Regions from separate parts of the Bartonella sp. WD16.2 genome, predicted to be linked through region 1. Evidence: predicted binding sites of a transcription regulator. Region 1 holds the regulator's gene; the other holds the start of a gene.

Region 1 (7,975 bases):
AAGCTAGAGCTGCAGCCAGTAAAGCAGATCATATTATTGATAATGCGTTAGTTTTTAATACATTGTATGATGCAATCGCAGATTTAAATTATGTTTTGGGCACAACAGCACGTAAAAGATGTGGCTTTAAGACTGTTAGAAGTGCTGTAGAAGCAGCAAGTATTTTACGTTATCATGAAAGTGTTGGGCATAAAATAGGTATTTTATTTGGCAGAGAAAGGTGGGGACTTAAAAATGACGAAATTAGCTTTGCTGATGAAATCGTTACTTTTCCGGTTAATCCTGCTTTTGCCTCATTAAATATTGCACAGGCAGTTCTGTTGATGTCTTATGAATGGATGAAATCCGGTTTAGATGATTTAAATGATACAGCTTTTCGTGTAGCAGAAATGAAACCCGCAGATAAAGCCACGCTGCACGGTTTTTTATCGCAATTAGAAAATGCTTTGGATTCTCGTGGGTATTTTAGACCGCAAGAACGCAAAGAGGTGATGGTCCTCAATATACGCTCTGTTTTTACACGTGCTAATTTGAGCGAATCTGAAATTCGACTGCTACGAGGAGTTATATCTTCATTGGATTATTTTTCACCTCAATTTCCACGGGGTAGTGGTGCGCCTGTGGGACGTAATCGCAAAAAGAAAATCATAACAGGTGTAAACACCAATGAGTGAGCGGCCACTTCTTTTTTTTGATAGCGGTATTGGTGGGTTAACAGTGGTGAAGGAAGTGCGTGCTCTTATTTCTGAATTCCAGTTTATTTATGTTGCTGATGATGCGGGGTTTCCTTATGGTGTTTGGAGTGAAGATGCTTTGAAACAGCGCATTTTAAAGATTTTTACAAATCTGTTAAAACTTTATAATCCTGCTTTATGTGTTATTGCTTGCAATACAGCTTCTACATTGATGATAACAGATTTACGGCGAAAATTTCCTAATATTCCTTTTGTTGGGACTGTACCTGCGATTAAATTAGCAGCTAAAAAGACAAATTCAGGTCTTATTTCAGTGTTAGCAACTCCTGGAACGATTCAACGTGCGTATACACATAAATTAATAGATTCTTTTGCTAATCAGTGCCATGTTCAGCTTGTAGGGAGTACAAAGCTTGCAAGGTTTGCTGAAAATTATTTACGTGGGAGTCCTGTCGATGACGAAGAATTACGTCATGAAATCTTACCATGCTTTGTTGAGAAAGATAATAAATATACAGATGTTATTGTCTTGGCTTGCACACACTATCCTTTTTTAATTAATTTATTTCACAAGCAAGCTTTATGGCCGGTAAGTTGGATTGATCCAGCAAAGGCTATAGCCAGGCGCACCAGATCGTTATTATTAGAGGAAATACGAAATAAAAATATAAAGAAACATGAAGATTGTGCTTTATTTATATCGCAAAATATAGAAATTGCAACTGAGCATTTATTACAAAAGTTTAGTTTTAATATAGTAAAGGGAGTTGACTTTAAAGTATAATTGAATAAAGTTATTTGAACTTTTTCTTTTAAGAAAATAATATTAATTGACGTGTCCCGTGGATAGCTTTCAAAATTTGTGTGTAAGATATCCTGTCAGTCTTCATTTTAGAAGGCAGAGGAGGGTGCGTTTCCTTGAGGTCTATATTTTGATCTTATTTTTTATGTGAAGGAAATGCGATGAGTAAGCGCGAATCAACAAAATATAAAATTGACCGCCGTATAGGGGAAAATATCTGGGGGCGTCCCAAGTCTCCTGTAAATCGCCGTGAATATGGTCCTGGTCAACATGGGCAGCGCCGTAAAGGAAAGCTTTCTGATTATGGTGTCCAATTGCGTGCTAAACAAAAATTAAAAGGATTTTACGGTGATATTTCAGAAAAACAATTTCGTAAAATTTATGAAGAAGCTGTTCGTCGTCGTGGTGATACAAGTGAAAATCTTATCGGCCTTTTAGAATCACGTTTGGATGCTATCGTCTATCGTGCAAAATTTGTACCTACTATTTTTGCTTCTCGTCAATTTATCAATCATGGTCACATCAATGTAAATGGTCGGCGTACGAATATTCAGTCATACCGCTGTAAACCAGGCGATGTTATTGAAGTTCGTGAAAAATCAAAGCAACTTGTTTTGGTCTTAGAATCTATACAGTTAGCTGAGCGTGATGTACCTGAATATATTGAAGCAGATCATAGCAAAATGAAAGCGACCTTTATTCGTATTCCTGCTTTTTCAGATGTTCCTTATGCTGTTCATATGGAACCTAATTTAGTTGTTGAATTTTATTCACGCTAAATTGAGTGTAAAAAATTATCATTTCCTAATTTGGTTGTATATTTTTAAAATTGGCGTCATTTTGTATCTATTGAAATTGATAACATTTTTAGAATCTGTTGGCATTATCAGTTTTTTGCTGCCATAAAGTCCGTGCATTTTATTTTTTTGACTGTTAATATGCAGTCTACAGACGAGATTTAACATAATTTAAATCTTATTATGTGTTACTATTTGTATCATGATTGTAAAATAAACCATTGTATTATACACAGGGTATAGTACTATAAATCAATCTTTTTAGTAATATCGGACAATAGAAAAATGTTGGTATAGGTGGTCTTTTGGAGGAGAATTTTGATGATTGCCATCCAATGTTTCGAGTTGCCCCTTCAACTGTAGAATTTAATAAATTACGTAAACGACTTTTACGCTATATACGGCAAGCGTTTGATGATTTCTCTATGTTGTCTTCAGGGAAAAAATGGCTTGTTGCTTTATCTGGTGGGAAAGATTCTTATGGTTTGTTGGCTCTTCTCTTAGATTTAAAATGGCGTGGTTTTTTACAAATTGAAATTTTAGCTTGTAATCTTGACCAAGGTCAACCAGGCTTTCCAAAGCATATTCTTCCTGATTTCTTGAATAATTATCAAATTCCTTATCGCATTGAATATCAGGATACTTATTCAGTTGTTACAGATAAATTAACACCAACACAAACATATTGTTCGCTTTGTTCCAGGTTGCGGCGCGGGCATTTGTATCGTATTGCCCGTGAGGAGAAGTGTTCTGCATTAGTACTTGGACATCATCGTGATGATGTTTTAGAAACATTTTTTATGAATTTATTTCATGGTGGTCGCTTAGCGGCTATGCCTGGAAAACTTATAAACGATGAAGGAGATCTTTTTGTTTTGCGTCCTCTTGTTTATGCAGCTGAAGAAGATATGAAGAAATTTTCTCAAGCAATGCAATTTCCTATTATTCCTTGTAATCTTTGTGGTAGTCAAAGTGGTTTACAACGCAATGCAATAAAAGAAATGCTAAACGATATCGAAAAAAGAATGCCAGGGCGTAAAGATACTATGATTCGTGCTTTGACAAATGTACGCCCAAGTCATTTACTTGATAAAAAACTTTTTTCCTTTAATGCTTTACTATAATTTAAACTGCAACACCATAAAGATCGTAGGCATCGGATTGTTCGATTTTAACGGTAACAAATTCACCGGTACGAAGTGGTCGCCGTGATGATACATGAACAACGCCATCTATCTCTGGAGCATCATATTTACTGCGGCCTTTAGCCACTTTACCTTGACTTTCATCAATGATGATTTGAAGTCTTTTTCCAATCTTTTTCTTTAAGAGACGAGTAGAAATTTGTTGTTGTTTTGCCATAAAGCGATGCCAACGGCTTTCTTTCACTTCTTCCGTAATGCTTTCTAATTCAAGATCATTTGCAGCAGCGCCTTTTACTGCTTCATATTTAAAGCAACCAGCACGTTCAATTTTTGTTTCTTCTAACCATTCGAGAAGCATCTCAAAATCTTCATTAGTTTCTCCTGGAAAACCAACAATGAATGTTGATCGCAAAGTGAGATCTGGACAAATTTTTCGCCACTTTTCAATTCTACGATTCGTTTTTTCCATATGAGCTGGGCGTTTCATATTGCGTAAAACAGTTGGTGATGCATGCTGAAAAGGGATATCTAAATAAGGGAGAATTTTTCCTGCAGCCATAAGTTCAATAACTTCATCAACATGGGGGTAAGGATAAACATAGTGCATTCGCACCCAAACACCTATATCTCCTAGTTCACGACAAAGATCCAAAAATTTAGCTTTTATTGTTCGGTCTTTCCAGGAACTTTCAGCATATTTAATATCAATACCATAAGCACTAGTATCTTGTGAAATAATCAAAAGTTCTTTTACACCTGCTTGTACAAGCTTCTCTGCTTCACGGAGAATATCACTTATGGGGCGCGAGACCAAATTACCACGCAGGGCAGGGATAATACAAAAACTACATCTATTAGAGCATCCTTCAGAAATTTTTAAATAAGCATAGTGGCGAGGTGTAAGACGGATACCTTGCGGCGGAACTAAATCAATAAAGGGGTCGTGTATTGGAGGAACGATTGTATGAACTGCTTGTATGACGTTTTCATATGCTTGTGGTCCAGTAATAGCTAATACACTAGGATGTGCTTGACGAATGACATCAGGTTCAGTGCCAAGGCATCCAGTTACAATAACTTTTCCGTTTTCTTTGATAGCTTTTTCAATATTAGCTAGTGATTCAGCTCGTGCAGAATCAAGAAAGCCACAAGTATTAACAATAACAAGATCGGCTCCTTGGTGTTTATGTGAGATTTCGTACCCCTCAGAACGAAGACTTGTAATAATACGCTCAGAATCTACAAGTGCTTTTGGGCAACCGAGAGAAACAAAACTAATACGAGGTACTGCCATAATTAATCCTTGTAATTCTTTAATAAAAATTTAGCTTATCTATTATTCTTACTTTTAGGAAAAATGTTCGTATGCCCTTTAAGCTTTAAATGTATTTGATACATTTTGAGACAAAATTATGTAAACTTATTTATAATATTTCACGAACATACAGAATATAAAAGACAAAGATGCTAATAAGTGGCATTATCGATTAACCATCATAGAAACGGTTTCATATGTATGAACATTCCATAAACGTACACAGCTTTTTATATATTTTCAGTTATTTTGTCTTTTAATAATGGCGAATAAGCCCAACAAGTTTGCCTTGTATGTGGACACGTTCAGGCCTATATATACGCGTTTCATAATGAGGATTTGCGGCTTCTAATGCAATCGAAACCCCTTTACGTCGGTAACGTTTTAAAGTTGCTTCTTGTTTATCAATTAATGCAACAATAATTTCACCTTGTGTTGCTGTACTTTGACGTTTAACAATTATAGTATCTCTATCAATAATACCTGCTTCAACCATAGAATCACCTTTAACTTCTAAAGCATAATACTCACCTAAACCAATCATATCAGGTGGAAGAGAAAGTGTATTTGTTTGTTGCTGTATTGCCGAAATGGGTACACCAGCAGCGATACGGCCCATAATAGGGATAGTAATATTTTCTTTGTTTTTTGTGTCAGAATTATCAAGATTATCAAAGTCTTGAAATGTTTTTCTTTTGTTTTTTTCTACTATACTTGGAAAAATTTTACGTGCAGAAGAAAGATCAAATGTTATTTTATCAGGAAGCCGGATAACTTCCACTGCACGAGCACGATTTGGTAAACGACGTATAAAACCACGCTCCTCTAAGGCTGTAATCAGCCTATGAATGCTCGATTTTGAAGCAAGCTCTAATGCATTTCTCATCTCATCAAAGGAGGGGGGAACACCAGTTTCTTTCATATGATTGTGAATGAATAAAAGTAGCTCATATTGTTTACATGTCAGCATTCAACATTCCAATCAAAAAATCGAAAAAGAAAAAATAGAAGACAAAGTATAAGTATTTCATGATTATTCTACAATTTTTTATAAAATAACGCAAAACTCTTTACTTTATTTTTGATTCTAGAAATTTAACTCTAGAGAAAGAATGCAGATTCAGTTGTTTTTTTATTTGATAATATTCTATATATCATTGTCGAATTGATATTTTATAGCTATATGTGGAATATCGTGTTTTTAGTAAGATGTAATGATCATTGACGAATAGAAAATTGCTTAAAATTTTAAATAAAGCTAATTTATATTAGCTATATTTCTTTCAGATACAATTATAACTTTTAATGTTCTTTTTTATGGGTATCAATCAAAACTTTCTCAAGTTAGATAATAACTTTCATATGGTTTTATAGTTAGTTTTTGAAAAGGATTATCTATACCTTAAAAATAGCCTCAAATATTTTACTTTTACTAACTTCTATTAGTAATATGTCAATTAAAGAATAATCTTTCAATTAAGTGTAAATAGTTACGAATTTCATAGTTGGAATCGCTTTATACAAATTATTAATTCATAAAATTTAGCTGCTGTTATGAACGGTTCAGTCACACTAAAATTGTGCAAAAAAAAGCAAAAAGTTCTTGAAGATCTGAATCATTAATATTCTATTATTCAGTTGAATAACACCATTTGCTGAAAAACGTATTTCCTGCCCATATTAATGGGTGTAAAGAATGCAATATGCTATTGTATATTATTCTACTTATATTCAAAAAGAATGCATAAAATAATGAGAAAGTTGAGTGCAATGAATAGTATTTTGGTAAACAAGGTAAAAAATAATATTTTTTCATAAAAGGTGTTGACCAAATGAAAAGTCGACCGTATGTTCCCATTTCATTTTCCACAAACAAAATAATTGTGTGGGAGCGCGTAGCTCAGTTGGTAGAGCAACTGACTTTTAATCAGTAGGTCCAGGGTTCGAATCCCTGCGCGCTCACCATAGATAATGTTTTAAAATTCCCCGTAAATTGGTGAAAAATTATTTAGACTATTTATAAATTATACTTATCTTCTATTATTCATATAAAATAAGCCCGATTTAATTCACAACTTATATTATGATGTTTTATTTCTGATTTTATATTTATAATCTATTGATTTTGTTTAACTTTAATACACATTAGGTAGTATATTATTTTCACAAATTGTAACAAATATTCTTTTATGTTACGTTACTATCTTGATGAGAGATTGATTTTTAGAATACCATGAATCTTAAGAATATAACCATTCATTGGGTATAAATTTCTGATTATACGCAAAGAATGCAATTTGATATTTACAGTAAAAGCTAAGAAGGGAATGCAGGGTGATAATGCTTTTAAATAGTAAAAAAAAATTAATCTTCGTTGTTAAAGTGATCTTTCAATTTGTGCCTATAATTGCTGTTGCTGGTTTATTAACAGCTTGTGCGAACCAAACAACACAATTTACAGGGAAAAGTCTCAATAATAAGACACCTGTGATAAAGGCGGCAAAGGCTGTTAATGTACCTGAAAAGGTTTTAAATGCACAGCAGAAATCAAAAAATAAAGGTGGTAGACCTGTTGTTGGTAAACCTTATCAAATAAAAGGGAAATGGTATTATCCAGAAAACGATCCAACTTATAAACGTGTTGGTCAAGCATCATGGTATGGTTCAGATTTTCATGGGCGTTTAACTGCAAATGGTGAAATCTATGATATGAATCTTTTAACTGCTGCCCATCCTACAATGCCTTTGCCCAGTTATGCTCGCGTTACAAACTTGGAAAATGGCTCTTCTATTATTGTTAGGGTAAATGACCGTGGTCCTTTTATAAAAGATAGAATTATTGATTTATCCAAACAAGCTGCGACAATTCTTGGTTATGTCGATAAAGGGGTGACAAATGTTAAAGTAGAGTATGTCGATAAAGCGCCTGTAAATGATTATGATAGTGCTTATTTAATGGCCTCTTATACATCTAGAGATTATAATTCATCTATGATGCTAGCATTAGCGAATACTCTAGAAGACAAGAAAGATACTATTAATACAGGTCACCAAAAACAACTAATGAAGGCCACGATGAATCCAAAACAACCAATTAGGACTTTTTTGATAAAATTACCAGATATTGGTCCTGTTTTGATTGATAAACCTACATTACTAGATCAAATAGCTTTTGCTGATAAATTTAATGAAGAAAATCCATGATAAACCGATTGTAATTG
Region 2 (7,975 bases), 180 kb from region 1:
TCAGTCATTAAAGTTGTTCAAAAAATTGCTAATGCTGTTAAAATAGCTTTTCAAGCGGATGGTATCACAGTCATGCAATTTAATGAAGCAGCTAGTCAACAAACCGTTTATCATCTTCATTTCCATATTATACCGCGGATGGAAGGAGTAGAACTTAAACTCCATAATGATGTCATAACGCCTACAGAAATACTCAAAGAACATGCACAAAAAATCCGATCAGTTCTTTAAAAATGGCTTTAAGTCGTAGAACTCTTTTTTCTCACATATCTTGCAGAATTCAATAAACCCTTGTGAGCTTTATTACCATTTGAGCCAACAGAAGGGTCAGAAGATAAAATTTCTAATTCTAATTTTTCTCTATCACCACTTAATTTATGCGTAAATACGCGAACCATACCACCAGTACGCAACTTTCCAAATAAAATTTCATCAGCTAACGGCTTTTTAATATGTTCTTGTATGATACGACTCAACGGACGTGCTCCCATTTGAGTATCATACCCTTTACGAGCAAGCCATACCATTGCAGACTCGCTGAATTCAAAAGTGATTTCTTTATCAACCAATTGTGCTTCAAGTTGGAAAATAAACTTCTGCACAATTTGACTGATTGCTAATCGAGATAAAGGTGCAAATGGAACAATAGCATCTAACCGATTACGAAATTCTGGTGTAAATAATCGGTTGATAGCTTCTATATCATCACCATCACGGTGTACTTTACCAAATCCAACAGCTGATTTTGCCATATCCGAAGCGCCAGCATTGGTTGTCATAATTAAAATGACATTGCGGAAATCAATTTTTCTACCGTTATGGTCTGTTAATTTACCATAATCCATCACCTGCAATAAAATATTAAATAATTCTGGATGAGCCTTTTCGATCTCATCTAACAATACAACAGCATAAGGATTCTGATCAACAGCATCTGTGAGAAGACCACCTTGATCAAACCCTACATAGCCCGGAGGAGCTCCTATCAAACGTGCTACTGTATGCCGTTCCATATATTCCGACATATCAAAACGCAACAACTTAATCCCTAAAGAAGATGCCAGTTGTTTCGCAATTTCAGTTTTCCCAACACCTGTTGGTCCCGAAAATAAATAACTTCCTATCGGTTTTTCTGATTCACGCAATCCTGCTCGTGCTAGCTTTATGGACGATACAAGCATTCCAATCGCTTGATCTTGTCCGTAAACAACATGCTTGAGTTCTTTCTCAAGCTTTTCAAGGATTTTACGATCATCATTAGAAACTGTTTTTGACGGAATTTTTGCTATAGCTGCAACTGTAGATTCAATTTCTTTAACACCTACGCTTTTTCTTCTTTGTTTTTTTGGCAAAAGCATCTGTACAGCACCACTTTCATCAATAACATCAATTGCTTTATCCGGCAATCGACGGTCAGCTATATAACGTGAAGATAACTCTACTGATGCTACCATTGCTGCATCAGTATATTTAATTTGGTGAAATTCTTCAAAATAAGGTTTTAGTCCTTGCAAAATTTTAATCGCATCAGCGACAGATGGCTCATTAACACTAATTTTCTGAAAACGACGCGTCAAAGCTCGATCGAGTTCAAAAATTTTTCGATATTCTCTATAAGTTGTCGAACCAATACATCGAATCATACCTGAAGATAATGCAGGTTTTAAAAGATTTGCTGCATCCATATACCCCCAGACGTAGCTCCTGCACCAACCAATGTATGAATTTCATCAATAAATAAAATAGCACCCGGATACTGTGCTAATTCTTTAACAATTCTCTTTAACCGCTCTTCAAAATCACCACGATAGCGTGTGCCAGCAACAAGCCCCCCCATATCAAGAGAAAATATTGTTGCATTCAACAAAATCTCGGGCACTTTTTCATCAACGATGCGTCTAGCCAACCCCTCAACTATGGCCGTTTTTCCAACACCAGGTTCACCAACTAACAGTGGATTATTTTTTGACCTTCGACATAAAACCTGCATTATTCGTGAAATCTCTGTGTCACGACCAATTAATAAATCAATTTTTCCATTGCGCGCTTTACAATTCAAATTAACACAATAAGTAGCAAGTGCACTTGCTACTTTGTCATTGTTTTCCAAAACATGCTGATCTAACTGTTCTTCAAGATCCTCAAGTAATAGAGACAACTCATCATCACGTATAGCACCATGTGAAATGAAACGCACAGCATCATAGCGCGTCATTCCCATTTCTTGAAGAAAATATGCTGCATGACTTTCACGTTCAGAAAAAATTGCAACAAGAACATTTGCCCCCGACACTTCATCTTTTCCCGCTGATTGAGCATGAATCACCGCGCGTTGAATAACACGCTGAAAAAATGCTGTTGGTTTTGTATCTTTATTGGTTTTGATTTGTACATCCAACTCCGATTGGATATAATTAGTCAAACGCTCCCGTAACTTTTCTAAATCGACCTGACACGCATGGATCACTGAACTTGCATCAACATCATCTAATAAAGCAAGTAAAAGATGCTCTAATGTTGCATATTCATGCTGCGCTTGAGCAGCAATTGTTAATGCACGATGCAAAACCTCTTCAAGGCTGGGTGTAAAAGATGGCATAACCCTCTCACTTCTATTCCATTACACATTGTAATGGATGTTCATTTTGACGTGCACATTCCATAACTTGCACAACTTTCATTTCAGCCACTTCATAGGTATAAGTACCGCATTCACCTATCCCATTTTGGTGAACATTTAACATAATACGTGTTGCTTCCTCAAAACTTTTTTTAAAAAATTCTTTAAAATAAAAACAACAAAATCCATAGGTGTGTAATCATCATTCAGTAAAAGAACACGGTATAATTTAGGTTTTTGAAATTTTGATTTAATTTGAGGTATGATAATAGTATCATATTTATCTTCACTCCAGCTCTTGCTCTTTCTATTTTGCATAGTATAAAATATGAGTTTTTTAGTTAATATCATTATCATTTTCCATGTAGTATGCTTTTTATTAATTTAAAATCCTTTCATAACCATTGTAATACTTAAGTGTATGAAAAATAAAACTTTCTTTTAAGATCAGATTTAAGTCAAATAGAGAGACTCACAAAATAACCTTTATAAACAAATTAGTAACATCATTCATTTAAATTGTGTTAAGCTAACTGCAACAAAAAAGATCTTGATGCGATTATTTGGCATAAATAAGGTATTACAAGTGTATATTAACTGGCGAAAAATTGCACCTTTCTACAAAAGAATAGTTGCTGTTTTTATTGTTTTAGCTATTTCTTATTCTTCAGTGAAAGCTACTCCTAAAGAAGCTTACCCTGATAAATACGCGGCTATTGTTATAGATGCACATACAGGAAAGACCTTATTTCAAGCCAACGCGACTTTAAAACGTTATCCTGCCTCTTTAACAAAAATGATGACGTTGTACATGCTCTTTGAAGCTATGGAAGTACGTCGCGTAACACCAAATACGCCCATCCCTGTCTCAGCTTACGCAGCAGCACGCCCACCAACGAAAATAGGCTTTAAAGCAGGTCAAACAATTTCTGTAGAAGAGGCCGCCAAAGCTCTCATTACAAAATCAGCAAATGATGTTGCTACTGCTGTAGGGGAATATCTTGGTGGCAGTGAACCAAAATTTGCTCGAATGATGACAGTAAAAGCCCGTAAACTTGGTATGACGAATACTCGTTTTGCAAATGCTTCAGGTCTTCCAGATGCCCGCAATTATTCTACAGCAAAAGATATGGCCACTCTAGCATTAGCTTTGCGCAAACATTTTCCCCAGCAGTACAAACTGTTTAAAACAACGAGTTTCTCTTTTCGTGGCAAAACAATTAACAACCATAATAAATTAATAAAAACAATAAAAGGCGTTGACGGAATTAAAACAGGCTATACACAAATGTCAGGTTCTAATTTAGCCACATCAATGCATATTGAAGGACGCTCCATTGTTGCTGTGGTAATGGGAGGAAAATCATCTACAGAGCGTGATATTCATATGACTAACTTGTTGAACCGGTATTTGTCAAAAGCAAGTCGTAAGAAAGCGAATGAATATTTAGTAGCTATGGTATCCTATAATTTACCCACTGGAGCAGCCATCCCTATACCTGTCGCTAAAACAAATCAAACTGACTTAGATGATGATGTCTCCGCACTTCTAACAGCACTTGCAGCGCAACCTAATGAGTTAAACACAGCTATAGCTGCTGTAAATCAGGTGATTATACCAACTCCTAATCCTCACAAAACCACATCTGTAGAGATAGATAAAATCATCACTGCTTCTTTATCTACAAGTGGTGGATGGGCCATTCAAATTGGTTCTCTTCCCAGTAAAGAACAGGCAAATACTCTGCTTTCAAAAGCCAAGAATACAGCTTATTCAGCTTTAAAACATACATCTGCACATATGCAACTATTTGAAAAAAGTGGACATCGTTATTATCGTGCCCGGTTTGTTGGTTTTCAATCAAAAAAAGCTGCGCATGATGCTTGTTCTACTTTAAAGAAAGCAAATTTTAACTGCTATACTGTAATCTATTAAAAGTTTTTGAATTCTGCATTAAGGATAGTGCCATGACACATAACGTTATTTCCCCATCTCTTAAAAAGGGAAAACAGTTGAAGCAATCACCCCTCCTCTCACTACGTTCTCTTCACGATGCCGCAACTAAACTTGCTAATTTAAAGCACACCCCAACGGTGTCAAACACGCATTCTCTTGTTAGTCTTCTTATTTGTCAAATAAATCGAAATCGTCGTTTAGCTACACCTCCTGTACGCATTCACTTACGGGTTGCGAGTCACACAGGAAATATACCTGTCAAACTCCGTTTAGGAGCAACAAATACTTAATTCTATTACCTATTTCTTATAGGAAAAATACTTGATCAATAATAAAGTATTTATTCACCATGTGAGATTTTAAAAAAATTTAAAGTGCACGGTTTTTATTTTTAATTTACAAAGATTCCAGCATGAATTTCTGTTTTTACTGTTTAACATTTTATCTTTAGTGTTTGAATAACACTCTTCTTAGAAGACGCAAAAATATCAAAACTATCCTACCAATACAGAATCTAACATCAAGCGGTATATTGTTTACCTTTATTATATAAATAAGAAAACATCTATGAAACGATAATAACAACAACACCGAATGTTGGTGCTAATGATTTACTAAAAAGAAATTCCTCTGATCATTTGCTGCTTCACTTAAACGATATCCCCTTATCAAAGTCATGCTCTTTCAATACATAAAGTACTCTTAAAAAAGTACTATTTTTTGATGCATAAATAACTAATCATTTTACCAAATGAAGCACCCTTATATAGCCTAACATGATGTAACATTGCGTGCAAGGCCACCTTTACTTGTCTCTTTATAGCGCTCACTCATATCATAGCCTGTTTGGCGCATTGTTTCAATACAAGCATCAAGAGAAACAAAATGTGCTCCATTACCATGTAAAGCAAGAGAAGAAGCTGTTACGGCCTTAACAGCACCCATAGCGTTGCGTTCAATACATGGAACTTGTACAAGGCCAGCGACTGGATCACATGTCATTCCTAAATGATGTTCAAGAGCAATTTCAGCAGCATTTTCAACTTGAGCGGGTGTACCACCCAATGCTGCTGTCAATCCTGCTGCTGCCATTGAAGATGCTGTCCCCACTTCACCCTGACAACCAACTTCTGCACCAGAAATAGAAGCATTATGCTTAATGATACCGCCAATAGCTGCTGCTGTTAACAAAAAATTATGCATCCCTTCTCGATTGGAACTATTATTAAATTGCAGATAACAACGTAGAACAGAAGGTACAACACCAGCTGCACCATTCGTCGGTGCAGTGACAATACGGCCACCAGCTGCATTTTCTTCATTTACTGCTATAGCGTATACAGAAAGCCAATCATTGATCCAAAGTGAGTAGTTACGATTTTTTTTCTGATCTTCTAAAAGCTCTTGATATAGTTTTTTGGCACGTCTTGGAATGCGTAACCCACCCGGTAACTCACCTTCTTGTGAAAGCCCCCTATCAATACAATCTGACATAGCTGAACAAATCTCATCGAGTGCAGTATCAAAAACAGCATGCTCCATCCTTGTTTCTTCATTGATACGCTTCATTTCAGCAATCGAAAGGCCTGAATTTTCTGCCATTAGTAACATTTCACTCGCCGAATCAAAAGGATATGGCACCTGAGATGTCTCTAATTTTGTATTATAATTCACATCATTTAATTCATTTTCGGTTACCACAAAACCGCCACCAATAGAATAATAAATCCGCCGTAAGAGGATATTCCCATCAGAATCAAGCCCTTCAAATGCAAGACCATTAGTATGCCCAGATAAAACTTTTTTTCGTTCAAAAATAAGATCATTCTGCAAATCAAAATGATAAGCAGGGTGGCCTGTTGGTTGCACCTGTTTTTCCTGTTTAACTTTTTCTAAAAGAATCCCCATATTATTAGGATCAACAGTAGACACTTTTTCTCCCAACAATCCTAATATAATAGCTTTATCTGTAGCGTGACCAACACCAGTAAAAGCCAAAGAACCGTGAAGATAAACACGAATTCGAGAAATCCTCACATGAGATGAACAAGATAAACTCTCTGCTAGAATTTCTTGCAAAAACATATTAGCAGCCGTCATTGGCCCCATTGTATGAGAGCTAGAAGGGCCAATACCAATTTTAAAAAGTTCAAAAACAGATAGAAACATCACTTACCCCAAAACAAAATGCAGATTTTGAGTATAAGCTTTTTTATTATTTTTGTCTCATTTAAAATCAAATTGTAAGATAAGCTAAAAAAATGACAGCAATAAATATTAACGTTGCGCGCCTTGCCACCATCCAACAGTTTTTCTCTATATTATCTTCCATCTTCGACCTTTGAGAAATTAATTAGTTATCCAAAATACCACTATTTTAATGCGAAAAGTTTAATAAAATAAGTGCTAATATGCAATATTAAAGTAAAATGGAAGCTATAAATTTCATTGAAATATTCCTTATAATGCCTCAAATTTTTAAATTAATCACCCAATACATAAAAACGTTGTATTAAAAAAAATCAAACAAAACGTACAAAATTTTTGATCGGTTCGCGTTCAGTTTCAAAATTGTTTTCTGGAGCGTTGACATCGCGATAACCAAGCGCCATACCACATATAAGACGCCGCTCAGAAGACACTGATAAAAGTGTACAAATTTGTTTATGGTAATCGGCAAAAGCTGCTTGAGGGCATGTGTCTAATCCAAATCCACGCGCTACTAACATAATTGTCTGCATAAACATACCTAAATCAAGCCAACTACCAAGTTCCATATCCTGATCCATTGTAAACAAGAGTCCAACAGGTGCACCAAAAAATGAAAAATTTCGCGCATGTTGGCGAAGCATTTTTTCTTGTTCACCTTTCTGGATTTCAAGACTTTTATAAAGATCCAAACCAACCTTTCGACGCCGAGAAAGATAAGGCTCTCGCCATTGGCGAGGATAATAACGATATTCACGCTCTCCTTTTACACCTGATAGTACAAGCCGTGAAAGTTCTTGCCCTACTTTTTGCAACATATCCCCTGTTATAACAATTACTTGCCAAGGCTGAAGGTTTGCTCCAGATGGTGCTCGCGCTGCGAGTTTTAAAATTTTCTTGACTGTTTCCTGCTCAACAGGTTGGTTAGTAAAAGCTCTAATTGATTTTCGTGACAAAATAGATTGAAAAATATCAAAAGTAGAATTGGTCATTGCTTTTACTTCCCCCCCCCCGACAAGAAAATAAATTGAAATACCATTGCTGTCTAATAAAAAAATTTTCTATAACAAAGAAACAATATAATGCACTTAAATAAAACATACTCGCTTCTAAAAATTTGAGTTATGTTTCACATATTTTTCTATTATATCAACTCACGAAAATCTACAAATTCTTACGTATAATGACAC

What was found. Region 1 encodes LexA, which represses DNA repair genes until DNA is damaged. Its sites were predicted from a motif close to TGTTCNNNNTGTGTTCNG; they were not measured.
Region 2: a site for LexA is predicted at 3,109-3,126, ahead of BWD162_RS02035 (ATP-dependent Clp protease adaptor ClpS). Genes of this name have one in related genera too.

The regions. Positions count from the first base shown of each region.
Region 1 is NZ_CP019781.1:714,677-722,651, forward strand. Features, by position in the region: gene BWD162_RS02910 (RNA methyltransferase) at 1-674, shown strand, start outside; gene murI (glutamate racemase) at 667-1,479, shown strand; gene rpsD (30S ribosomal protein S4) at 1,659-2,276, shown strand; gene ttcA (tRNA 2-thiocytidine(32) synthetase TtcA) at 2,630-3,418, shown strand; gene rimO (30S ribosomal protein S12 methylthiotransferase RimO) at 3,420-4,733, opposite strand; gene lexA (transcriptional repressor LexA) at 5,011-5,724, opposite strand; tRNA gene BWD162_RS02940 (tRNA-Lys) at 6,644-6,719, shown strand; gene BWD162_RS02945 (septal ring lytic transglycosylase RlpA family protein) at 7,095-7,958, shown strand.
Region 2 is NZ_CP019781.1:534,718-542,692, reverse strand. Features, by position in the region: gene BWD162_RS02045 (HIT family protein) at 1-231, shown strand, start outside; partial or broken gene clpA (ATP-dependent Clp protease ATP-binding subunit ClpA) at 240-2,599, opposite strand; partial or broken gene BWD162_RS07850 (ATP-dependent Clp protease adaptor ClpS) at 2,613-2,800, opposite strand; gene BWD162_RS02035 (ATP-dependent Clp protease adaptor ClpS) at 2,738-2,971, opposite strand; gene BWD162_RS02030 (D-alanyl-D-alanine carboxypeptidase) at 3,207-4,556, shown strand; gene BWD162_RS02025 (hypothetical protein) at 4,589-4,867, shown strand; gene BWD162_RS02020 (L-serine ammonia-lyase) at 5,349-6,746, opposite strand; gene BWD162_RS02015 (nitroreductase) at 7,100-7,777, opposite strand.